DNA from 2 places in the Micromonospora sp. WMMD1274 genome. Region 1 is predicted to be linked to the other one. Evidence: riboswitches for the same ligand, from Rfam matches in the RefSeq annotation. Region 1 holds a riboswitch; the other holds the start of a gene.

Region 1 (3,400 bases):
ACCGCCGCCGGCCGCGGTGCGCCGTCGCGCAGCATCTCCAGCAGGTGGAACAGCGCGGTTGGCGCGTTGCCGAACGCGACGACGGCGCCTTGGAGGTGTTCGGCCCACAGCGAGACGGCGGCGGCCGAGCGCGTGGTCGACCAGCCCTGGGCGAGGCCGGGGACGCGCGGGTCGCGCAGCAGGCAGCGGACCTCGTTGTCGCGCGGCAGTCGGGCCCGGGTCACGCCCGCGGCGACCATGTGGGCATCGGTGAGGATCGGGGCGCCCGACCGCAGCGCCGAGCGGGCCGTGGCGACCAGCGCCGGGTGGATGACCAGGTCGCGAGCCAGGTCGGTCTGCCCGCACGCGTGGATCATCCGGACCGCGACCTTCTCCGCGTTGACCGGGATGCCCGACAGGTCGGCCTCGGCGCGGATGGTCGCGAACGAGTCGACGTAGATCTGCGCGCCGTCGGTCACGTAATCGTAGCGGCGTGTCGGTGGGGCGAGGGTCATGCTTTCTCCAGGTCGGGCACGATCAGTGTGCGCCACGGTGTGACGACGACGTGCGGGGCGCCCCAGGCGGCAATCTCGTTCACCAGGCGCCGGTCCAGGCCGCTGCCGGGCACGGCGAGGTGCAGCGCGTGGCGCCCGTCGTCCTGAGTGATCCTGCCAAGGGCCGGCGGGCCGGTGGCCACCCGGGTGCCGGGGAGGGCCTCGATGCGGTTGCCCAGCAGGGTTTCGCCGCCTCCTGGCAGCTCGTCAACGTGCCACGGGGACCCCCGCTGCGTTCCGGCGGCCTCGACGAAACGAGCGGCGAGCCTCGTCAGGGCCGGCGCGGCCCGGTCGAGGGTCACCACATCGCCCCAGGCCGAGCGGCTGGCGCGGATCTGGGCACGGTCGGCGTCGACGGCGACCAGGCCGAGGTCGAGGTCGCGTCCAGCGACGTCGCCGCGCCCGTCGTCGAGGACGAACAGGAATCGGCCGGGCAGCCCGGCGAGACCGGCCTCGGCGCACACCAGTTCATCCAGTCGGCGCACGACCGGCCGCAGGTCGGCCCGTCCACCGGCCCGTCCGGTCAGCGGCGAGACCATGATGTTGCGCACCCGCTCGTGGGACGGCATTGGGAGCAGACCCGTGGCCATCACCGCGCCAACGACCGGGTCGGGCAGAAACTCGCCGTCGTGGTCAAAGCCCCGCAGCTGGAGGTTGGCGCGGCTGGTCAGACGTATCGCACCGTCGCCGTGCTGCTCGGCCACGTTTGATAGAGCGACGAGCGCGCCGGTGGGAAGGGTACCCCCCGGCAACCGTACGCGGATCAGTGCGCCGTCCTCGGCAATCCACGGACGCAGCAGGCCGGGACACCGGTCACGTCGGGTGCGTGGGGTCATGGTGCCATGGTGCCAGGATCCGGCGGTTCCCTGCCCGACGGCTGGGCTGCTACGGTCCTCTCGCCAGTCGAACTCAGCGATGAGCCAGGGAACCCGGTGCGAATCCGGGACTGACGCGCAGCGGTGTGGGTGACGGGCGGAACACGATGCCACTGGACCAACCGGTCTGGGAAGGCGCTCCGTCCGGACGATCCCGAGTCCGAAGACCTGCTGGCCCTCACGGCACCCGCCGTCTGGTCTGACCGGGCTTCGCGAAACAGCCCCCGACCTCGTAAGGGGAACACGTGCGCGCACCTTCAGCCGCCGTCGAGCGGTACAACCTCACCGACCGTGCGACGGGGCAGCGGCAGCCGTGAGCGTGCTCGTCCATGTTGCGACGCTGCTGCAGGACGCCGCCCGCACCGACCAGTTGCACCGGCGGGCGCAAGCCGCCGGTGCTCAGCTGGCCTTTCTGCAAGGCGGTGAACCGACGCTGACCCACCTGCTCAATCGACTGCACGCTGACGGCGTCCGCGCCATCCAGCTGGAGGCGGTGAGCACAGATGAGCGTGCGTATGCGCGATCCTGGATCGGGCGGGTCGCCGGCCACTGGCGTCGACAGCAGGTTGACCCGCCGCTGATCGAACTCGGCGGGCGCACCATCACTGGCGGCGAGGCGCCGCTCTCGTCACCGGCCTGGGAGAGGCCGCCGCGGTACCGACATCACTTGTTGGTCTGTCGTGGCCCGCGGTGCAGCGCCCATGGGGCGGACAAGACGTACTCAGAGATCCTCCGCTGTCTCGTGGCGGCGGGCCTCACCGATGCCGACGTCCTCATGGCGCAGACCGGTTGCCTGTTCCCGTGCAACCACGGGCCGGTGGTCGTGGTGCATCCCGACGGCACCTGGTACGGCCCGGTGGGCCCCGACAGCGCCGAGCGGCTGGTTCGCCAGCACCTAGGTGCTGGCCTGCCCGTCCACGACCTGCGCATGCCTACGCCCATGGAAGGAGAAGCATGACCCGTATCGCTCTGATGTCGACCTCGGACACCGACCTGCTCTCGGCACGTGCCAGCGCCGCGGGCTACTCCTGGCTGAACCCCGCCCGGGCCAGCGACGAGCGCCGCGACGCGCTCGTCGCCGACGCGGATCTCGTCGTGCTGCGTGTGCTCGGATCACCCGAGGACGTTCGCGACCTCACCGCGCTAGTCCACGCGTCCGGCCGTCCCTGCGTGGTGCTCGGCGGTGAACGTACGCCCAACGCCGCCCTGATGGAACTGTCGACAGCTCCGATCGGGGTGTGCGCCGAAGCTCACCGTTACCTCGCCGAAGGCGGCCCGGAGAACCTGCGGCAGCTGCACGCCTTCCTATCCGACACCGTGCTGCTGACCGGCGAGGGCTTCGATCCCCCGGCAGTGCTGCCCGAGTGGGGGGTATCCCGTAAGGCGGCCGGCGACCGGCCGCGCGTCGGCATCGTGTACTACCGGGCCCATGAGGTGAGCGGCAACCACAGCTTCGCCCGCGACCTGGCCGATGCGGTCGACGCCACCGGTAAGGCCACCGGCGTCCCCATCTTCGTATCGTCGCTGCGCGCGGCCCCCGACGACCTGTTCGACGAACTCGCCACCCTCGACGCGATCATCGTCACCGTGCTCGCGGCCGGAGGCTCCAAACCTGCCGCGGTCGGCGCCGGCGGGGACGACGAGTCGTGGGACGTCGAACGGCTCCGGACACTGGACGTCCCCGTACTGCAGGCACTCGCGCTGACCTCGACGAAGGCCTGGTGGGAGGCCTCCGACGACGGCGTCACCCCGCTGGACTCGGCCACCCAGATCGCCATTCCCGAGTTCGACGGCCGGCTGATCACCGTCCCGTTCTCGTTCAAGGAGGTCGATGACGACGGCCTGCCCCGCTACGAGACCGACGCTGAGCGGTGCGCCCGGGTCGCCAACATCGCGGTGAACCACGCGCGGCTGCGGCACGTGGCGCCCGCCCAGCGCAAGGTCGCGCTCGTGCTGTCGGCCTATCCGACCAAGCACAGCCGGATCGGCAAC
Region 2 (3,400 bases), 5.7 Mb from region 1:
GGGCTGGGTGCCGAACGTGTCCCAGCAGGTGTGCAGCGTGACGGCGGCGGCGAAGGTGAGCAGGAACGCCGCCAGTCTGCGGCCGCCGGGCGCGGCGGCGAACGTGAACAGCGCGGCGGCGGTCAGCCCGGTCCACGCCAGGTGCGCGGCGGGCGCGGTGAGACCGCGTACCAGCAGCGTCCGCTCGACCGCGCCGAGGTTGCCCTCCGACCCGACGAACGCGGCGAACGCGTGGCCCATGGTCTCCAGCGCGGCGAACCCGGCGCCGGAGGCCACGCCGATCACCAGCCCCTGCGCCGGGGACGGGTGCCGCCGCCACAGCAGCAGAATGCCGGCCGGCACGATCAGCTTGGCGGTCTCCTCGGCCAGGCCGACGAGCGCCATCGGCAGGACGCCGAGGCGGTGCAGGGTGCCGTACTCCAGCCAGCCGGCGGCGACCACGCCGATCACACCGCCGAGGAGCGCGGCGACGCCGACGACGGAGCCGGGGACCGGGCGGCGGGCCGGCCGCCCCTGGGCGAAGGCCAGGAACGTGGCGGGTGCGACGGACGCGCCGAGCACGATCAGCGCCGGTACGAACGTGACGGTCCCGGTGCCGGCGAGTGTCTCCAGCACCAGCAGGTGGAGCCCGACGCCGACGAGCAGGACCGCCACCCACGCCCAGCGGCGCCCGGTATTCCCCATACCGCCGAGTATCGCGCCCGCCGGGCCGCGCCCGAATCGGGGGTGGGCACTGTGGACGGTGAGATCATTCCGACACGCCGACACGACATCTGGTGTTGCACGCAAGCCCTCACCGCCATATATGGTGGTGCCGCAGCTGGTTCGGCCGAGCCCTTCGGGGCGGGCCGAGGCAAGAGGGAACCCGGTGGAAGTCCGGGACTGCCCCGCAGCGGTGAGTGGGAACGACAGCCGTCAACAGCACTGGGCCACCGGCCTGGGAAGCGACGGCCGGTAGGCGACCGGCGACCCCGGTCGGGCCCGCGAGTCCGAAGACCTGCCAGCGCGCCGTGCGCCTCCGGCGTACGGCGGTCGGAGGTCGCGCGGGACGACCGACGCCAGCAGCCGGGCCGGCCGTGCCGCGCCCGTTGGCGTCTCCCGCCGTCTCCAGACGGTGACAGCGAGGAGAGGTCATGACTGTCGTACAGGAGAGTCCCCCGTCCGGGACCGCCGGGTCCGAGGCCCGCCGCCCGGCGATGCGGGTACGCAAGCGGGACGGCGACACCGAGCCGGTGGACGTCAACAAGATCGTCCGGGCGGTCGAGCGCTGGGTCGCCGACCTGGACGAGGTGGACCCGCTGCGGGTGGCCACCAAGACGATAAGCGGGCTCTACGACGGGGCGACCACCGCCGAGCTGGACCGGTTGTCGATCCAGACCGCGGCGGAGCTGATCGGCGAGGAGCCGCAGTACTCGAAGCTGGCGGCGCGGCTGCTCGCCGCGTACGTGGACAAGGAGGTCCGCGGCCAGGGCGTGGCGAGCTTCAGCCAGTCGATCGCGTACGCGCACGGGCTGGGCCTGATCGGCGACGAGACGGCCGCGTTCGTGGCCCGGCACGCCCGCAAGCTCGACGACGCCGTGGACCCGGACGGCGACCTGCGGTTCGAGTACTTCGGACTGCGCACGGTGGCCGACCGCTACCTGCTGCGGCACCCCCAGACCCGGCTGGTGGTGGAGACGCCGCAGTACTGGCTGCTGCGGGTGGCCTGCGGGCTGTCCCGCACCCCCGGCGAGGCGGTCGGGTTCTACCGGCTGATGTCCAGTCTGGCCTACCTGCCCAGCTCCCCCACGCTGTTCAACTCCGGCACCCGGCACACCCAGATGTCGTCGTGCTTCCTGGTCGACTCGCCGCGCGACGAGCTGGACTCGATCTACGAGCGGTACCACCAGGTGGCGAAGCTGTCGAAGTTCTCCGGCGGCATCGGCATCGCCTGGTCGCGGGTGCGCGGCCGGGGCGCGCTGATCCGGGGCACCAACGGCCGATCCAACGGCATCGTGCCGTTCCTCAAGACGCTCGACGCCGGGGTGGCCGCGGTCAACCAGGGCGGCCGGCGCAAAGGCGCGGCCTGCGTCTACCTGGAGCCGTGGCACCCGGACGTGGAGGAGTTCCTGGAGCTGCGGGACAACACCGGCGAGGAGTCGCGGCGTACGCACAACCTCAACCTGGCCAACTGGATCCCGGACGAGTTCATGCGCCGGGTCGAGGCCGACGGCGAGTGGTCGCTGGTCGACCCGTCGGACGCCCCGGAGCTGCCCGACCTGTACGGCGAGGCGTTCGACGCCGCGTACCGGGCGGCCGAGAAGAACGCGGTCCGCACGGTGCGGGCCCGGGACCTGTACGGGCGGATGATGCGCACGCTCGCGCAGACCGGAAACGGCTGGATGACGTTCAAGGACGCCGCGAACCGGCTGTCCAACCAGACCGGTGAGCCGGGCAACGTGATCCACCTGTCCAACCTGTGCACGGAGATCCTGGAGGTGAACGACGACACCGAGACCGCCGTGTGCAACCTCGGCTCGGTGAACCTCGGCGCCCACGTCACCGCCGACGGGGTGGACTGGGAGCGGCTGCGCGCCACCGTGCGTACGGCGGTGGTCTTCCTCGACCGGGTGATCGACATCAACTATTACCCGGCCGAGCAGGCGGCGGCGTCGAACCCGCGCTGGCGGCCGGTCGGGCTCGGGTTGATGGGGTTGCAGGACGCGTTCTTCACGCTGCGCCTGCCGTTCGACTCGGCCCAGGCCCGGGAGCTGTCCACCCGCGTGCAGGAGGAGATCCTGCTGACCGCGCTGGAGACCTCCGCCGGGCTGGCCGAGCAGTTCGGCCCGCATCCGGCGTACCCGCAGACCCGGGCCGCCAAGGGTGACCTGCACCCGGACCTGTGGGGCGCGGAGCCGGCGCAGACGCAGCGGTGGGCGGCGCTGCGCGAGCGGATCGCCGCGCACGGGCTGCGCAACTCGCTGCTGGTGGCGATCGCGCCGACCGCCACCATCGCGTCCATCGCCGGGTGCTACGAGTGCGTCGAGCCGCAGGTGTCCAACCTGTTCAAGCGCGAGACCATGTCCGGGGAGTTCCTCCAGGTCAACACGTACCTGGTGCGGGAGCTGAAGGCGCGCGGGCTGTGGACGCCGCAGGTCCGCGACCGGATCAAGCGGGCCGAGGGCTCGGTGCAGGACATCACCGAGCTGCCCGCGCCGGTGCGGGAGCTGTTCCGCACCGCCTGGGAGCTGCCGCAGCGGGCGCTGATCGACCTGGCCGCCGCGCGGGCGCCCTTCGTCGACCAGTCCCAGTCGCTGAACCTGTTCCTGAGCGCGCCGACCATCGGCAAGCTCTCCTCGATGTACCTGTACGCCTGGAAGGCCGGGCTGAAGACCACCTACTACCTGCGTTCCCGTCCCGC

What was found. A riboswitch is a leader RNA that binds a small molecule or an ion and turns the genes downstream of it on or off. The one in region 1 is predicted to bind cobalamin.
Region 2: it holds a riboswitch for cobalamin, as region 1 does, so the genes downstream of both, ACN27D_RS29150 (ribonucleoside-diphosphate reductase subunit alpha) here and ACN27D_RS01630 ((2Fe-2S) ferredoxin domain-containing protein) in region 1, are expected to answer to the same signal.

The regions. Positions count from the first base shown of each region.
Region 1 covers NZ_JBMHMG010000001.1:438,936-442,335, reverse strand. The annotation lists gene ACN27D_RS01640 (precorrin-8X methylmutase) at 1-494, opposite strand, end outside; gene ACN27D_RS01635 (sulfite reductase subunit beta) at 491-1,369, opposite strand; cobalamin riboswitch at 1,417-1,598, shown strand; gene ACN27D_RS01630 ((2Fe-2S) ferredoxin domain-containing protein) at 1,722-2,366, shown strand; gene cobN (cobaltochelatase subunit CobN) at 2,363-3,400, shown strand, end outside.
Region 2 covers NZ_JBMHMG010000001.1:6,183,605-6,187,004, reverse strand. The annotation lists gene ACN27D_RS29155 (PrsW family intramembrane metalloprotease) at 1-684, opposite strand, end outside; cobalamin riboswitch at 804-1,019, shown strand; gene ACN27D_RS29150 (ribonucleoside-diphosphate reductase subunit alpha) at 1,134-3,400, shown strand, end outside.